DNA from 2 places in the Dyella sp. 2YAF14 genome. Region 1 is predicted to be linked to the other one. Evidence: predicted binding sites of a transcription regulator. Region 1 holds the regulator's gene; the other holds the start of a gene.

Region 1 (7,777 bases):
CAGGCCTTTGCGCACGAAGGTGTCGTTTTCCGCGTCGATCTGCGGCTCCAGGCCCAGCAGGCCCTGGCGACGCGAAATTTCGCTCCAGCCCACGATGCGGCTGATCAGATCCGATGGCTGGTGCTGCGGCGGCTTGTACACCAGCGGGAACATCGACATCGCGTGCTTGAGCACCTTGCCGGAGTTCTGCACGAGCAGTGCCGCGATGGTGCCCATGAACACGATCACGAACGCCGCCGGATTCCACAGCGCTTCCACGCTGGAACCCTTGAGGATGGTGCCGACGATCACGACCACGAAGGCCAGGATCGTCCCGATGAGACTTACCAGATCCATGTCAGGTATTCACTCGGAGGGATGGGAGGAGTTGACCGTCGCTGCCGGACAAGCCGGCAAGATCCATCACCAGCGCAAGACGGCCGTCGCCGGTAACGGTGGCGCCCGCCACGGCGGGCACGCCTTCGAACAGGGGGCCGAGCGGTTTCACCATCACGTCTTCGCGGCCAAGCACTTCATGCACCAGGCAGCCCAGGCGCATATGGCCGATGTGCAGCACCACTACGTGGCGACCCGGCGCAGCGTCCACACCGATCCAGCCGCCAAGGTTGGCCAGCGCGAGCGCGCGGCCGCGATGCGAAGCCACCGCACGCCCGTCCAGTTGCTGTTGCTGCCCCGAGGCCAGTTCGAACACTTCATCGACATTGCTCAGCGGCAGCGCAAGCAGACGCGAGCCCACGCGCACCATCAGTACGCGCTGGATCGCCAGCGTCAGCGGCACGGCCAGCTCCAGCGTGCTGCCTTTGCCCAGCTGCGAGCGCACCGACAAGGTGCCGCCCAGCTCCACCACGCGCGTCTTCACCACGTCCATGCCCACGCCGCGACCGGAGATGTCGGAGACGGTGGCGGCCGTGCTGAAGCCAGGGCGGAAAATAATTTCGTAGCATTCGTTCTCGGTGAGGCGCGAAGCCTGCGCCTCATCCATCACCCCCTTCTCCACCGCCTTGCGGCGCAGGATCTCGGGATTCATGCCGCGCCCGTCGTCGGACACGGTGATCACGATGCGCTCACCGCGCTGGCTCGCGCCCAGCGTGACCTTGCCCTTGCGCGGCTTGCCGGCGCGTTCGCGTTCGTCCGGCATTTCCACGCCGTGATCGAGCGCGTTGCGGATCAGGTGCACCATCGGATCGGCGAGCGCTTCGACCAGGCTGCGATCGAGATCGGTGCCCTCGCCTTCCTGGATCAGTTCCACTTCCTTGCCGAGCTGGCGCGAAAGATCGCGCACGATGCGCGGAAAGCGCTGGAACAAGCGGCCCACCGGCTGCATGCGCATGCCGAGCACGGCGTTCTGCAAGGCATCGGCCACGCGATCGAGTTCGGTGGCGGCCAGCTCGAGCGTTTCATCGCCGGTCTTGGCCGCCAGGCTCAGCAGTCGGTTGCGCACCAGCACCAGCTCACCGGCGCGGTGCACCAGGGCGTCGAGGCGGGCGGTGTCCACGCGCACGGTGTTTTCGGGCGCCGGCGCCGCCTGCTTAGCCGGTGCGGCGGCGGGAGCAGGTGCGGGGGCAGGAGCGGATGCCGGCGCGCTCGCGCCCGGTAGTCCGCCCTTGCCGTGAAGATTGTCGAGCAGCGATTCGAACTCGTCGTCCGAGATCGTGCCTGCGGTTGACGATGCGACGGCCGCGTTCGTCGTCGCGCCAGGCTGGCCGCCCTTGCCATGCAGGTTGTCCAGCAAGGCTTCGAATTCGTCGTCGGAAATGCTGCCCGATTCGGCCACCGCCGCGGGCGCACCCGGTGCGCCGCTGTTCCCGTAGAGGCTGTCGAGCAGGGCCTCGAATTCGGAATCGTCGATCGTGCCGTCGCTCGGCGGCGGCGCTACCGGCGCGGCCACCGGCTTGGGCGCCGGTGCAGCGGCCTTGCCCGGCGTCAGGCGTTGCAGCAGGCCAGCGGGCGGCATCGCCATCGCCGTGCCGCCGGCCAGCGCCGCCATCATGTCGTTGAGCAGATCCAACGCTTCCAGCAGCGCATCCATGCGGCTGGCATCGAGCAGCAACTGCCCGTTGCGCGCCACGTTGAGCAGATCCTCGGCGTGATGGCACAGCTGCACCATCGGCTCGATCGCAAGAAAGCCCGCGCCGCCCTTCACCGTGTGGAACGCGCGGAACACCGCGTTCAACAGTTCGGCGTCGCGCGGCGAGGCCTCCAGCCCGATCAGCTGATCGCCCAGGCGCTGCACCAGTTCCCCGGCTTCCACCAGGAAATCGTCGCGCAACTCGTTGTCGAACGAGGGATCCATCGATCAGAAACCGAATTCGCTCAACAGACGATCCGCCTCATCCTGGCTGGTGACTTTGACCGGGCCGGCGGCGGCTTCGCCCGACGCCAGCGCGCCGGTGAGGCTCACCAGTTCCAGCAGCGAGTTCTCCACGCTGCCGATGAAATTCACCACCTTCTTGATGCGCTGACCCGAAAGGTCCTGCCACGACTGCGCGACCACGAAATCGGCGAGGCCATCGCGGCAAGCATGGGCGAACGCCTGCGACTGCGTCGCCAGCACATGCGCAACTTCGCCTTCAGTGGTGCCATCGATCACGGCACCGGCGTTCTCGGCCAGCGCGTCGGCCTGCGGACGCATGCGCTCGACGAAATCGAGCGAGCGATGCGCGGCCTGCGAGCTCATTTCCAGCACGTCTTCCAGGTGCTTGCGTGCATCGGCGACGCTGCCCGGCACGCCTTCCTGGGCGAGGTCGCCGCCGAGGCGGCGCACCGCATCGTGCAGATCGCGCGCAAGCAGGCCGAGTGCGCGGAACACGCGCTGTTCGCGCTCGCGCACCAGCGCGTCGAGGGCCTTTTCAAAGGCAGCACCATCAGCGCTGTTGAGCAGGTCATGCAGTTCAGGCGGCATCGCTTCGCCGGCCATCAGGGAAACTTGTGCGTTCATGCGGTGGCTCCGCTGGCGGCCAGACGTTCGAAGATCTTGCTCAGCTTTTCCTGCAGGGTCGCGGCGGTGAACGGCTTGACGATGTAGCCGTTCACGCCGGCCTGGGCGGCGGCAATGATCTGGTCGCGGTTGTTCTCGGCGGTCACCATGAGTACCGGCATGCCCTTCAGCGAGGGCTCGGCGCGGATCGCGCGCAACAGGTCGATGCCCGTCATGTTGGGCATGTTCCAGTCGGTCACGACCATGTCGAAGGCGTTGTTGCGCAACATGGTCAGGGCGTTCTCGCCATCGTCGGCCTCCTGGATCAGGCCGTTGCTGAAACCCAGCTCGACCAGCAGGTTGCGAACGATGCGCCGCATGGTGGAGAAGTCGTCCACCACGAGGATCTTCATATTCTTGTCCAAACGCTTTCTCCGCTGCGCGTAGATATGACTTGTGTTGAACAGGGACGAGGGACGAATTGCGCGGACGCAACGACCGAACGTCGGTTCGACCCTGATCGGCGCAGCGACCGTCCGGGCTCGCGCCCTTGTTACTCGCCCCTCGCCCCTTTACGTTTTCCAGCCTTCCTCTCCTGCCCCTCATGCCAACCGCTCATCCGCGCTCGCAAGCGCACGATGGCCTGGCCGTGGATCTGGCACACGCGCGATTCAGTCACGCCGAGCACCGCACCAATCTCCTTGAGGTTCAGTTCTTCCTCGTAGTACAGGGACATCACCAGCTGCTCGCGTTCGGGCAGGCCGCCGATGGCTTCCACCAGGGCCTCGCGCATGCCTTCGTGCTCGACACTGTCCGCCGGGCTCAGGCTGTCGCCGTCGGCCACGTCGAACGCTGCGCCACCATCCGCATCGTCCGGTGCGGAAAGGCTGAGCAGGCGTGCACTCGCCGCGTCGGCCAGCACCTGGTGATATTCCTCGGCGCCCATGCCCAGTCGCCGCATCACTTCGGCGTCATCGGCATCAGAACCGGTTTCGATTTCAATCTGACGAACAACCTCCGCCATTTCGCGCACTTTTCGATGCACCGACCGTGGGGTCCAGTCGGTGCGCCGCAATTCGTCGAGCATCGCGCCACGGATGCGGATACCCGCAAACGTCTCGAAGCTCGCATTCTTGCCGGTGGTGAAATTGCGCGCGGCCTCCAGCAAACCGATCATGCCGGCCTGAATCAGGTCGCTCACGTCCACGCTGGGCGGCAATCGACCCATCAGGTGATAGGCGATCCTTCGCACCAAGGGAGCGTGCTGGCGAACCAGTTCGTCGGCACTCTGCCGCGTCAGCTGCAGATATTCGGAAGCCACACTCATGTCACCACCCCGTTGCTACTGCGGCCTGCCTGCTGAAAAAGGCGATGCGATCCAGGCCCAGTCGCTCGGGTTCACCCCATGTATCGACCGCACCCGCCAATTGCTTGAATGCCAATCCCGACCGGCTCGACGGCCACAGGTCCACCACCGCGCTCTGGCGACGGATGGCCTGCTTGAGTCGTTCGTCATGCGGGACATGGCCCATGAATTCCAGCGCCACATCGAGGAAGCGATCGCAAACTCGTGCGAGTTTCTGATGCAGCTGCCTGGCTTCGCCCAGGTTGCGCACCATGTTCGCCACCATGCGGAAGCGGCGCACGCCAAAATCGCGGCTGAGTACCTTGAGCAAGGCATACGCATCGGTGAGCGAAGCTGGTTCGTCGCACACCACCACCACCACGTCATCGGCAGCGGCGGCGAACATCGCCACGTTGTCGGAAAGTCCTGCGGCGGTATCCACCACCAGGTAGTCCGGCGGTGTCACCAGATCGTCAAACGCGCGGATCACCGCCGCGTGCTCGCCCGCCCCCAGCTGCGCCAGTCGACGCGTGCCCGAACCGGCCGGTACCACCTTGAGGCCGTGCGGCGCGGTCATCAGCAGATCCTCGATCGAGCAGACGCCGTCGAGCAGGTGGCCGATATGACGCGTGGGCGTGAGGCCGAGCAGCACGTCGATATTGGCCAGGCTCATGTCCGCATCGAGCAGGATCACCTGGTGACCCTGCACGGCGAGCGCCATGCCCAGGTTCACCGATACCGTGGTCTTGCCCACGCCGCCCTTGCCGCCGGCCACCGCGATGGCGCGGCAACGCTTGCGCGGCGCAGAGCCGCTCAATCCATACGCCTGGTCCTGGACCGGCGCCTGTCGGCTATGTCGTTCGGTCAGCGCACGCAGCATGCTTTCCAACCCCATCGCCTGGTTCATTGCAAAGACACCGCTCATGCACTTGCCACCGCTAGTCCGAAGCGATCCGCCATCACCACGTCATCGGCCGGCGCCGTGCCCTTGAGCACTTGCGCGGCACGGCACACCAGCACCCGCGCATCGGCTGTGGCGATGTCTTCGGGCACGCGCTGTCCATCGGTGACGTAGTCGAGCGCGAGTCGGTGACGGATCAGCACCGACAGCGCGCCGCCGAGGCTGGGAGCCTCGTCGAGTTTGGTGAGAATGCAGGCGTGCGGCTTGACCGGCAGGTAGGCGCGCACCGCTTCGTCCAGCGACGAGGCATGTGCATTCGCCGCCATCACCAGGCAGGCGCGCAGATCGCCGCCGTTGCCCAGCACTTCCAGCTGTTCGGCCAGGCGCGGATCGCCGCCGGCCAGGCCGGCGGTATCCACCAGCACGGTGTGGTGGCCGCGCAGCAATTCCAGTACATGGCGCAGGCTGTCGGCGTCGTAGGCGGGATACACGCGCACGCCGAGCAGGCGGCCGTAATGTTCCAGCTGCGCCGCGGCGCCAATGCGGTAGTGATCGGTGCTGACCAGCGCGACCTGCGATGCGCCGTTGCGCATCACCGCACGCGCGGCGAGTTTCGCGATGGTGGTGGTCTTGCCCACGCCGGTGGGACCGACCAGCGCAGTCACGCCACGACGCTCCGAATGGTCGCGCGGGCTGATCGACAGGCTGCGGCTGAGCACGCCCAGCGGCAGATAGCGCGCCTGCTCGGCGTTGATCTCGACCGGCAACTCGCCGACCAGCTGACGGGCCACATCCGGTTCGATGCCGAGCCGCGTCATTTCGCGCAGCACGCGGGCGCGCATCGGCTGACGGCGTTCCAGGTCGTTCCAGATCAGGCTGGACAGCTGCGTTTCCAGCAGGTCGCGCAGGCTGCCCAGTTCGGCGCGTACGCGTGCGGTGTCCTGCATGGCGCGTTCGAGCAAGGGGTGAATCGAGGCGGTGACCTCGCCAGCCACATTGGCCTGCGCAGATTCCACCGATGCGGATTTTTCTTCCAGCGCCTTGGCCTGCGATGCGGCCGGCTTGCGGGCCCCCAGCGTTTCGATCGTCGGCTCCATGCGCGGCGAGGCGGTGGCGCGACGCGAGAGCGACACGGTCACGCCATCGTCCTCGTGACGGTTCGCCGTCGGCAGCGGCGGCGGCATGACGTCGGCACGGCGTGCAACGGAGGCTTCCACATCGCGGTGCGACGCGGCGGCAGCCGGTGCGCGGTTTTCCACTTCCAGCGGCGCACCGTGGCGCGCGGCTTCGCGCACCAGGGCTTCGTCGAAATCCACGGCAGCGATGATCTCGATGCCGTCGTCCATCCGGCGCGTGGACAGGATCACCGCATCCGGTCCCTGGTCTTCGCGCACTTCACGCATGGCCTGGCGCATATCCGGGGCCACGAAACGCTTGATCTTCATGCCTTGCTGCTCCGCGAAACAGGGACGAGGGACGAGCGGCGAACCTGCGCGGCCGTGCCTCGTGGCACGTACTGCCCATTCGCCAACGACTCGATGTTTGCGCCCTCGCTACTCATCCCTATTCCCTCTCTCGTCTGCTTGATTCAGCGACCCAATGCCTGCACCAAACGCACTCGGCGGTTGTCCGGCACCTCGTTGTAAGCCAGTACGTGCAGGTTCTGTGCCACATGGCGAGTGAAGCGTGCGAGCCACGGACGCAGCTGCGGCGCGACCAGCAAAACGGCCGGTTCGCCGCTCATTTCCTGCTTGCGCGCAGCGTCGGCAACGCCTTGTTGCAGGCGGTCGGCGAGGCCTGGCTCCACCGCGGCGCCCGCTACGCCGCCATTTGCGAGCGATCCCAGCAGGATCTGCTCCAGCTCCGGCGCCAGCGTGATGACCGGGATCTCGGTACCGAGCCCGGAGATCTCCTGGACGATCTGGCGACCGAGCGCCACGCGTACGGCAGCGCTGAGGGCGCCGGGATCCTGACTCTGGTTGGCGTGCTCCGCCAAGGATTCGACGATGGAACGCATATTGCGGATCGGCACCCGCTCGGCCAGCAGGTTTTGCATGACCTTGACCACCACGCCCAGCGACAGGCGCTTGGGCACCAGGTCTTCCACCAGCTTGGGCGTGGTCTGCGCGAGGCGATCGAGCAGCTGCTGCACGTCCTGATGGCCGAGCAGTTCGTGCGCGTGGCTCTGCAGGATGTGCGACAGATGCGTGGCGACCACGGTGGCCGGATCGACCACGGTGTAGCCCAGACTCTGCGCCGTTTCGCGCTGGCCCGGTTCGATCCACAGCGCTTCCAGGCCAAACGCCGGATCGCGCGTGGCGATGCCTTGCAGCCCCTCCTGCACGCGACCGGGGTTGATCGCGAGCAGCCGATCGTTGTGCACCTCGGACTCGCCCATGGGCACGCCCATCAGGCTGATGCGATAGGTGTTGGGACCAAGATCGAGGTTGTCGCGGATATGCACCGGCGGCACCAGGAAGCCCAGCTCCTGCGAGAGCTTGCGGCGCACCGACTTGATGCGGCCCATCAGCTCGCCGCCCTGGTGCGTGTCCACCAGCGGAATCAGCCGATAACCTACTTCCAGGCCCAGCGGATCGACGCTGGCGACATCTTC
Region 2 (7,777 bases), on a different contig from region 1:
CGAACTCAACGGCCCGATCGGCCCCGCCGCCGCGGAATACGTAGACACCTCTCTTCAACACGCCAGGCGCGACGGCGCAACGGCAGTGCTGATGCAACTGGACACCCCGGGTGGCCTGTCCGATTCGATGCGGCAGATCGTTGCCAGCATTCTTGCCTCCCCTCTTCCGGTAATTGGTTACGTGGCACCGGGCGGTGCCCGCGCCGCATCGGCAGGAACCTATATCCTCTATGCCTGCCCCATCGCCGCGATGGCGCCCGGCACGCATCTGGGTGCGGCCACGCCGGTATCGCTGGACGGCAGCGGCAAGCTTCCGCTGCCGTCGCCGGCGACATCCGCACCGGACGCAGCGCCACTGACGGGCGCCGATGCGGAATCCAACAAGGTGATCAACGACGCCAATGCCTTCATCCGATCGCTGGCGCAGCTCAACGGCCGTAATGCCGACTGGGCCAGCAAGGCCGTGCAAGGCGCGGCCACGCTGACCGCCGACGAAGCCCTGCAGAAGCATGTGGTGGATCTGGTGGCGCCCGATGCTTCATCGCTGCTCGCGCGCCTCGAAGGGCGTCGCGTGCACGTCGATGGCCAGGATGTCACGCTGCATCTGGCGGGGCTGCCCTTGCGCGACTATGCGCCGAACTGGCGCACGCATCTGTTGGGGCTGGTCACCCATCCCACCATCGCCTATCTGCTGCTGCTCGCCGGCATCTATGGCCTGGTGCTCGAGGCCTTCCATCCGGGCGTACTGCTGCCGGGCGTGGCCGGGGCCATCTGCCTGCTGGTCGGGTTATATGCCTTGCAGCTATTGCCGGTGAACTACGCCGGACTCGCCCTGATGATGCTCGGCGTGTGCCTAGTGCTGGCGGAAGCCTTGATGCCATCGGTGGGCGCCATCGGCATCGGCGGCGTGCTCTCCTTCGTCATCGGCTCGATCATGCTGTTCGATGCCGGTGTGCCCGGTTACGCCGTGAACCTGGGCGTGATCGCCGGCATGGCGCTGGCTGGCGTGGTGGTGCTGGCGCTCTTGTTGCGCCTCGTCGCGCGCGCCCGCCACACACGCAAGTTCAATGGCGACGAACGCATGCTGCTCAGCACCGGCGAATTGACCGAGCCGCTCGACGCGGCAGGCGATGGCTGGGCGCGCATCGGCGGCGAGCAATGGCGCGTGCATGGCGACGCCCCGCTGCCGGCCGGCTCACGTATCCGCGTGGTGGGGCGCGACGGCTTGCTGTTGCGCATCACCCGCGCCTGACATCGGCAACAAAGGAGAGGCTCATGTTTGGTTTCGTCGGCGTGATCGTGATCTGGGCTGTGGCGATGCTGTTCCTTTCGATCAAGGTGCTGCCCGAATACCAACGCGGCGTAGTGCTCACGCTGGGCCGCTACACCGGCACCAAGGGGCCGGGACTGGTGATCCTGATTCCCATCGTCCAGCGCATGATGCGGGTGGATTTGCGCGTCACCGTGATGGACGTGCCGCCGCAGGACGTGATCTCCCGCGACAACGTCTCGGTGCGTGTCAATGCAGTGGTGTACTTCCGCGTGGTGGAACCGGACAAGGCGATGCTGCAGGTGGCGGATTTCTTCCAGGCCACCAGCCAGCTGGCGCAGACGCGTCTGCGCTCGGTGCTGGGCCAGCACGAGCTGGACGACATCCTCTCGCAGCGTGATTCGATCAACCACAGCCTGCAGCAGATCCTGGACGAAGCCACCGATCCCTGGGGCATCAAGGTCAGCAATGTCGAGATCAAGGATGTGGATCTCAACGAGACCATGGTTCGCGCGATTGCCCGCCAGGCGGAAGCGGAACGCGAGCGCCGCGCCAAGGTGATCCACGCAGAGGGCGAATTGCAGGCGGCCGAAAAACTGCGCGATGCCGCGGCGATGCTTTCGCAGCAACCGCAGGCGCTGCAGCTGCGCTACATGCAGACCATGTCGGACATGTCCAATAGCGGCAAGGCCTCGACTATTGTGTTTCCGCTGCCGCTGGATTTGTTGAGGCCGCTGCTCGGCAAGGGCGACTGACCTTGTAGGAGCGCACTTGTGCGCGACCGCGTCGCGTGAGCGACGCCACCTTTCCGCCCGCCCGGTCGCGCACAAGTGCGCTCCTACAAGGGTGCGGTTGGCCTGGCTGTACAATGCCCGACCACCCGCCATCCGCCCCGCCATGTCCAGCACGCCCACCCACGTTCGCCTCGCCGTCATCGGCGGAGGCCCTGCCGGCCTGATGGCGGCGGAAGCGGCGCACGCGGCGGGCGTGGCGGTGGATGTGTTCGACGCCAAGGGCTCGGTGGGACGCAAGTTCCTCATCGCCGGCAAGGGCGGCATGAACCTCACGCACGGCGAAGCCAAGCCGGATTTCGTGCAGCGTTACGGCAAGCGTGCGCGAGAAGTGGGGGCATGGCTTGAGGATTTCGATGCGGACGACTTGCGCGCCTGGGCACGCCAGCTGGGCGTGGAGACCTTTGTTGGCACGTCCGGTCGCGTGTTTCCCAGCGATCTGAAAGCCGCACCTCTGCTGCGCGGCTGGGTACGCCGCCTGCGCGAGGATGGCGTGCGCTTTCATGTGCACCGCCGATGGCTAGGCTGGACGGACGACGGCTTGCTGCGCTTCGCCACGCCCGATGGCGAACATGCGGTGCGCGCCGATGCAGCGGTGCTTGCCATGGGCGGCGGCAGCTGGCCGGAACTGGGTTCGGAGGGTGCATGGCAGTCGCCGTTGCTTGCCCGCGGTGTCGATGTATCGCCCTTGGTGCCTTCCAACTGCGGCTTCGATATCGCCTGGAGCGAACATATCGCCGGTCGTCATGCCGGCGCACCGCTCAAGCCGGTAGTGATCCATCTGCGCGATGAGCATGGCCGCGAGCACGCGCGCCAGGGCGAATGCGTGATCACCGCCCACGGCATCGAAGGCAGCCTGATCTATGCTTTTTCCGCCTTGATCCGCGACGCCATCGCCGCGCACGGCCCCATCACCATCGAACTCGATCTTGCACCCGATCGCACGCTCGATCGCCTGCGCGCCGATCTGGCCAAGCCGCGCGGCAAACACTCCATGAGCGACCACCTGCGTCGCCAGACCGGGCTCACCGGGGTGAAGGCCGCGCTGCTGCACGAGGTGCTCGACCGGCAGCAATTCCACGATGTCGACACGCTGGCCCGCAGCATCAAGCGCCTGCCGCTGCGACTCACCCGCGCCCGTCCCATCGAAGAAACCATCAGCAGCGGCGGCGGCGTGCGGCTGGAAGCGCTGGACCCGCAACTGATGCTCGCCGCCCTGCCCGGCGTGTTCTGCGCCGGCGAAATGCTCGACTGGGAGGCGCCCACCGGCGGCTACCTGCTCACCGCCTGCTTTGCCAGCGGCCGCCGCGCCGGACTCGGGGCGGCGGCATGGATCAAGCATTTGCCCCCTGCTGCCGATAACTGAGCAGAGCGTCGCAGCGCGGCACAGTCGCACTACATTTTTTCCGCCAGCTGCCGATACCCCCAGCGTAGCGGGGGCCACACAGGGGAGCTGGCAGCACGATGATGGGAAACTGGTGGCGGGTATTCGGGCGTGAGCGCGCGGCAGAACCAGCAGCGACGCGGCCGGCTGCGCCCGAGCCGGAACTCCCGGTGGAAACCAGCCTGCCCCACGGGATGGTCTCGGGTGACGAGCTCGCGGAGCGTTTTTTCCGCTTCATCCTCAACCAGCCGGTCAACGCCGGCGACAGCGCCAACAAGCCGCGCGAACAGGCCGTTCTCCAGCGCCTGAAGGACCAGTGCGAGAACGGCCGCTTCGACGTACGCAGTCTGCCGCGCATGCCAACGGTGCTGCCGCAGCTGATGCGCGCCATGAAGAACGACAAACTCAGCGGCGCCCAGCTGGCCGACCTGATCAAACGCGATCCGGTGCTGGTGGGCGAAGTCATGCGCGTCACCGGCAGCGTCACCTATCGCACCGCCCATCCGGTGGGCAGTCTGCAGCACGCGGTCGTACTGCTCGGCCAGATCGGCCTGCGCCACGTGGTGACGTCTTACGTGATGAAGCCCATCCTGATGGCCAGCGCCGGTGCCAACGGGCAGATCGTGGGCCAGCGTCTATGGGATCACGCCGAACGCTGCGCGCACGCGGCGGTGTATCTCAGCAAGGGCCAGTGCGACGCTTTCGAAGCCTATCTGGTGGCCCTGGTCGGCTATAGCGGCCTGGGCGCCGTGGCGCGTTTGCTGGACAAGGAATTGCAGAACAGCGAACTGCCCGCCAGCTCAACGGCCTTCATCGATGGCTGCGTGCAGCTCGCCGCCGAACTCACCGTGCAGGCAGGCCAGCATTGGGATCTGCCGCCACCCGTGCAGGAAGCGCTGGTGGAACATTGCGAGCACGGCCATGCCGCGCTCACGCTGCCGATGAGTCGCGTGCTCTACGTCTCCCAGCGCCTCGCCATGAACCAGCTCCTCGCCGAACAAGGCCTGCTCGACAGCGAGGCTGGTTACAGCGAGGACCCGGTGGCCGCGTTTCCCGCGCAGCTGCTGGCGCGTTGCCAGCAGGACTTGCGCAGGAGTTTTGCGCCGGCCTGATCGGCGGCGTCAGCTCGACAGACGCTGCTTTACATCGGCCACGATGGCGTACGAGCGACAACGCGCCTCGTGATCGAACACGTTCGCGGTGATCATCAGCTCGTCCGGGCGATGGCGTTCGACAAACGATTCGATGCCCTGCTTCACCGTCTCGGCGCTGCCGATCACCGCGCAAGCGAGCGCATGCTCCACGCCGAATTTTTCGGTGGGCGTCCAGAAGTCTTCGATATTGTCGATCGGCGGCGGGATCAGGCCCGGGCGGCCACGACGCAGGTTGACGAAACTCTGCTGCTGGGTAGTGAACAGGCGCTTCGCTTCCTGGTCGCTTTCCGCCGCGACGATATTCACGCCGAGCATCGCGTACGGCGCGGCCAGGCGCGCCGAGGGACGGAAATCGCGGCGATACAGGGCCAGCGCATCGTCCATCGCGTCCGGCGCAAAGTGCGAGGCGAAGGCGAACGGCAAACCCATCGCAGCCGACAGGCGGGCGCTGAACAAGCTCGAGCCCAGCAGCCACACCGGCACATTGATGCCGGCACCGGGCACGGCGCGCACGGGTTGATGGGGTGTCGCCGGCTCGAAATACGCCAGCAATTCAGCCACGTCCTGCGGGAACTGCTCCGCGCTGTCGAAATAGCGGCGTAGCGCCCGTGCCGTGGCGTGATCGGTACCGGGCGCGCGCCCCAGTCCCAGATCGATGCGCCCCGGATACAGCGACGCCAGCGTGCCGAACTGTTCGGCCACCTGCAGCGGCGCATGGTTCGGCAACATGATGCCGCCCGCGCCGACACGTATGGTCGAGGTCCCACCCGCCACGTGACCGATCAGCACGGCGGTGGCCGCGCTGGCGATGCCTGGCATGTTGTGGTGCTCGGCCAGCCAATAGCGATGGTAGCCAAGCGCCTCGGCGCGACGGGCCAGATCCAGCGTGTTGGCGAAGGCCTGGGTGGTATCGCTGCCTTCGGTGACCGGTGCCAGATCGAGGACGGAGAACGGAATCATGGGGCTTCCTCATGCGGGAAGCCCCGATATTGGGGACGCTGTCCCCAATTGCCAGTGAGGCCGACCGACGTCTCAGCCCATTCGCCAGTTGCGCTCCTCGACGCGACCGCAGCGGCTGCATTCGCGGCGACCGGGTTCCGGCCGAGCCCATTGATGCTTGAAAACACGGCATAAAAGCCGTTCGAGCCACTGCTTCCCCTTCATGCCCACTCCCTGAATCGCATGCCAAAACGTGCTCTACGTCACAATTTAACAGTGGCATTCAGAAAAGGCGATAACAGCCGCATGACAGTTGGAAACTCGCCGTGTTTGACGCAAGTGCTTGCACCGGCCTGACTTTTTTCAGGCCGGTGCGGTCAACAACGACGGGAGACAGGCGTGGAACGCAGCATCAGCGTCCGCGCGGTCAATCGACTCCCGCTGCGGTTGAAGGACAGCAGCGGGATCGCGCGCCTATGCCAGCGCGCTCATGCTCAGCGCATGATGCCCGTGTGGCCCAGCGAGTAACGGCCCGGCTGCGGCCATACGGCGAGACCGTGCGGCTCCTGGCCCACCTTGATCTTGCGGATCTGGCCCGTGGCGGTGTCGATCGCATAGACCTCGTCGTCGAAGCGACCCGACAGCCAGAGCGTCTTGCCATCGGCGCTCACATTGCCCATGTCCGGGCTGCCGCCACCGGGGATCGGCCAGTTGGCCACCACCTTCTGCGAGGCGAAGTCGATCACCGACACGCTGCCCTTGCCGCCGCGCGGACCGTGCACCTTGTTGGAGCCGCGGTTGGCGACATACAGCTTGGTGCCGTCGCGGCTCGGGTACAGGCCATGCGTGCCCACGCCGGTCTTGACGAAGCCCACCTGCTTGAAGCTGGCGCCGTCGATCAGGTACACGCCATCGGCCATCATGTCGGCGACGTAGAAGGTCTTGCCGTCCGGGGACGAGCGGATGTCCTGCGGCATGCCCTTCTTGGACAGGTCCAGGTAACCGAGCACCTTGCGGTTGACCATGTCGATCTTCACCAGCTTGCCGGTGAACTCGCAGGTGAAGATGGCATAGCTGCCGTCGATGGCGAAGTCGGCGTGGTTGATGCCCTTGCAGTCCGGCGCGCTGAGGCTGGAATGCTCTTTCATGCTGTGAGCATCGCGGAAATCCAGGCGCGCGAACGCTTCGGCAACGACGATCGCTTCCTTGCCGTCCGGCGTGAAGTACATGTTGTACGGATCGTCCACCGGCACCGCCGTGCCCGGCTTGCCGGTGGCTGCGTCGATCGGCGTGAGGCTGCCGGTCTTCTTGCGCTCGGCATTGTTGGTGACCCACAGCGTGCGCAGATCCCACGACGGCACGACGTGCTGCGGGCCCTCGCCCACTTTGAACTTGTCCACCACCTTGTAGGTGGCCGGATCGATCACGTAGACATCGTTCGAACGCAGGTTGGGCACGTAGATGCGCGCCGGGTCGTTCTTCACGGCGGCGCTGAGGTGATTGAGCCCCGCTTCGCTGTACATGTTGGCGGCGTTCACCACCGGCGGCATGCCAGGGACGGTGGTGACGGACGAAGCCGCCAGGGCAGTGCCGGCCAGGCACGCAGCGGCAAGCGCCAACGGTGCGAGGCGGAACAGACGGGAGGAACGCAGGGATTTAGCGATGGCCATGGCTCACAACTTAGGTCGGGTGATTCGGGGAGGTCAGTGCGCCTGCGTGTCGCGACGCAAGGCATTCACTGTATTTACCACAATAGCATTCACGCCCAGCTGACCGAGGTCAGCCGCGGAGCGGCGCGGGTCGCCGCCATACACGCCATCGGCGGCGCCCAGCTTGGGGCCATCCTGCAACTGGCCAAGGCGCACCATCTGCGGGGCCACGGCAAGCTGCAGGGACGTATCGGCCAAACCGGCGTGCGTGCCGATCTCGTCATCCTTGATGCCGTGCTGGCGAAGGATCTGGTTGAAACCCTCCGATGAGGTGGCGTAGTACTCCGGCGGCACGATGACGCGCGCCTTGCCGCCCCAGGCTTTGTTCAACCTGGCGGCGACGCGGTCCAGATCCTTCAGATAGCCGCCGTGGTCGCCCAGCAGGACGATGTTGCGGAAGCCATGCACGGCAAAGCTTTGCGCGGCCGATTCCAGCATCTGCTCGAACACGGCATCGGGGATGGTGATGGTGCCGGGGAAACGCATATGCGAACTGGGTGGCGCGGTGCCACCTTCGGGCACGTAGGTCA

What was found. The regulator FliA, encoded in region 1, starts transcription of late flagellar genes. The targets are predictions, from matches to a motif close to TAAAGTTTNNCNNNCNNNGGCCGATAA.
Region 2: a site for FliA is predicted at 3,458-3,484, ahead of AB4Y82_RS02090 (HDOD domain-containing protein). Genes of this name have one in related genera too.

What each region holds. Positions count from the first base shown of each region.
Region 1 is NZ_JBFRFH010000005.1:49,387-57,163, forward strand. Features, by position in the region: gene AB4Y82_RS10080 (flagellar motor protein) at 1-336, opposite strand, end outside; gene AB4Y82_RS10085 (chemotaxis protein CheA) at 338-2,293, opposite strand; gene AB4Y82_RS10090 (protein phosphatase CheZ) at 2,297-2,938, opposite strand; gene cheY (chemotaxis response regulator CheY) at 2,935-3,342, opposite strand; gene AB4Y82_RS10100 (RNA polymerase sigma factor FliA) at 3,471-4,244, opposite strand; gene AB4Y82_RS10105 (nucleotide-binding protein) at 4,246-5,187, opposite strand; gene flhF (flagellar biosynthesis protein FlhF) at 5,184-6,608, opposite strand; gene flhA (flagellar biosynthesis protein FlhA) at 6,752-7,777, opposite strand, start outside.
Region 2 is NZ_JBFRFH010000001.1:433,629-441,405, forward strand. Features, by position in the region: gene AB4Y82_RS02075 (NfeD family protein) at 1-1,252, shown strand, start outside; gene AB4Y82_RS02080 (slipin family protein) at 1,276-2,025, shown strand; gene AB4Y82_RS02085 (TIGR03862 family flavoprotein) at 2,168-3,427, shown strand; gene AB4Y82_RS02090 (HDOD domain-containing protein) at 3,616-4,557, shown strand; gene AB4Y82_RS02095 (LLM class flavin-dependent oxidoreductase) at 4,567-5,559, opposite strand; gene AB4Y82_RS02100 (YVTN family beta-propeller repeat protein) at 6,033-7,208, opposite strand; gene AB4Y82_RS02105 (creatininase family protein) at 7,242-7,777, opposite strand, start outside.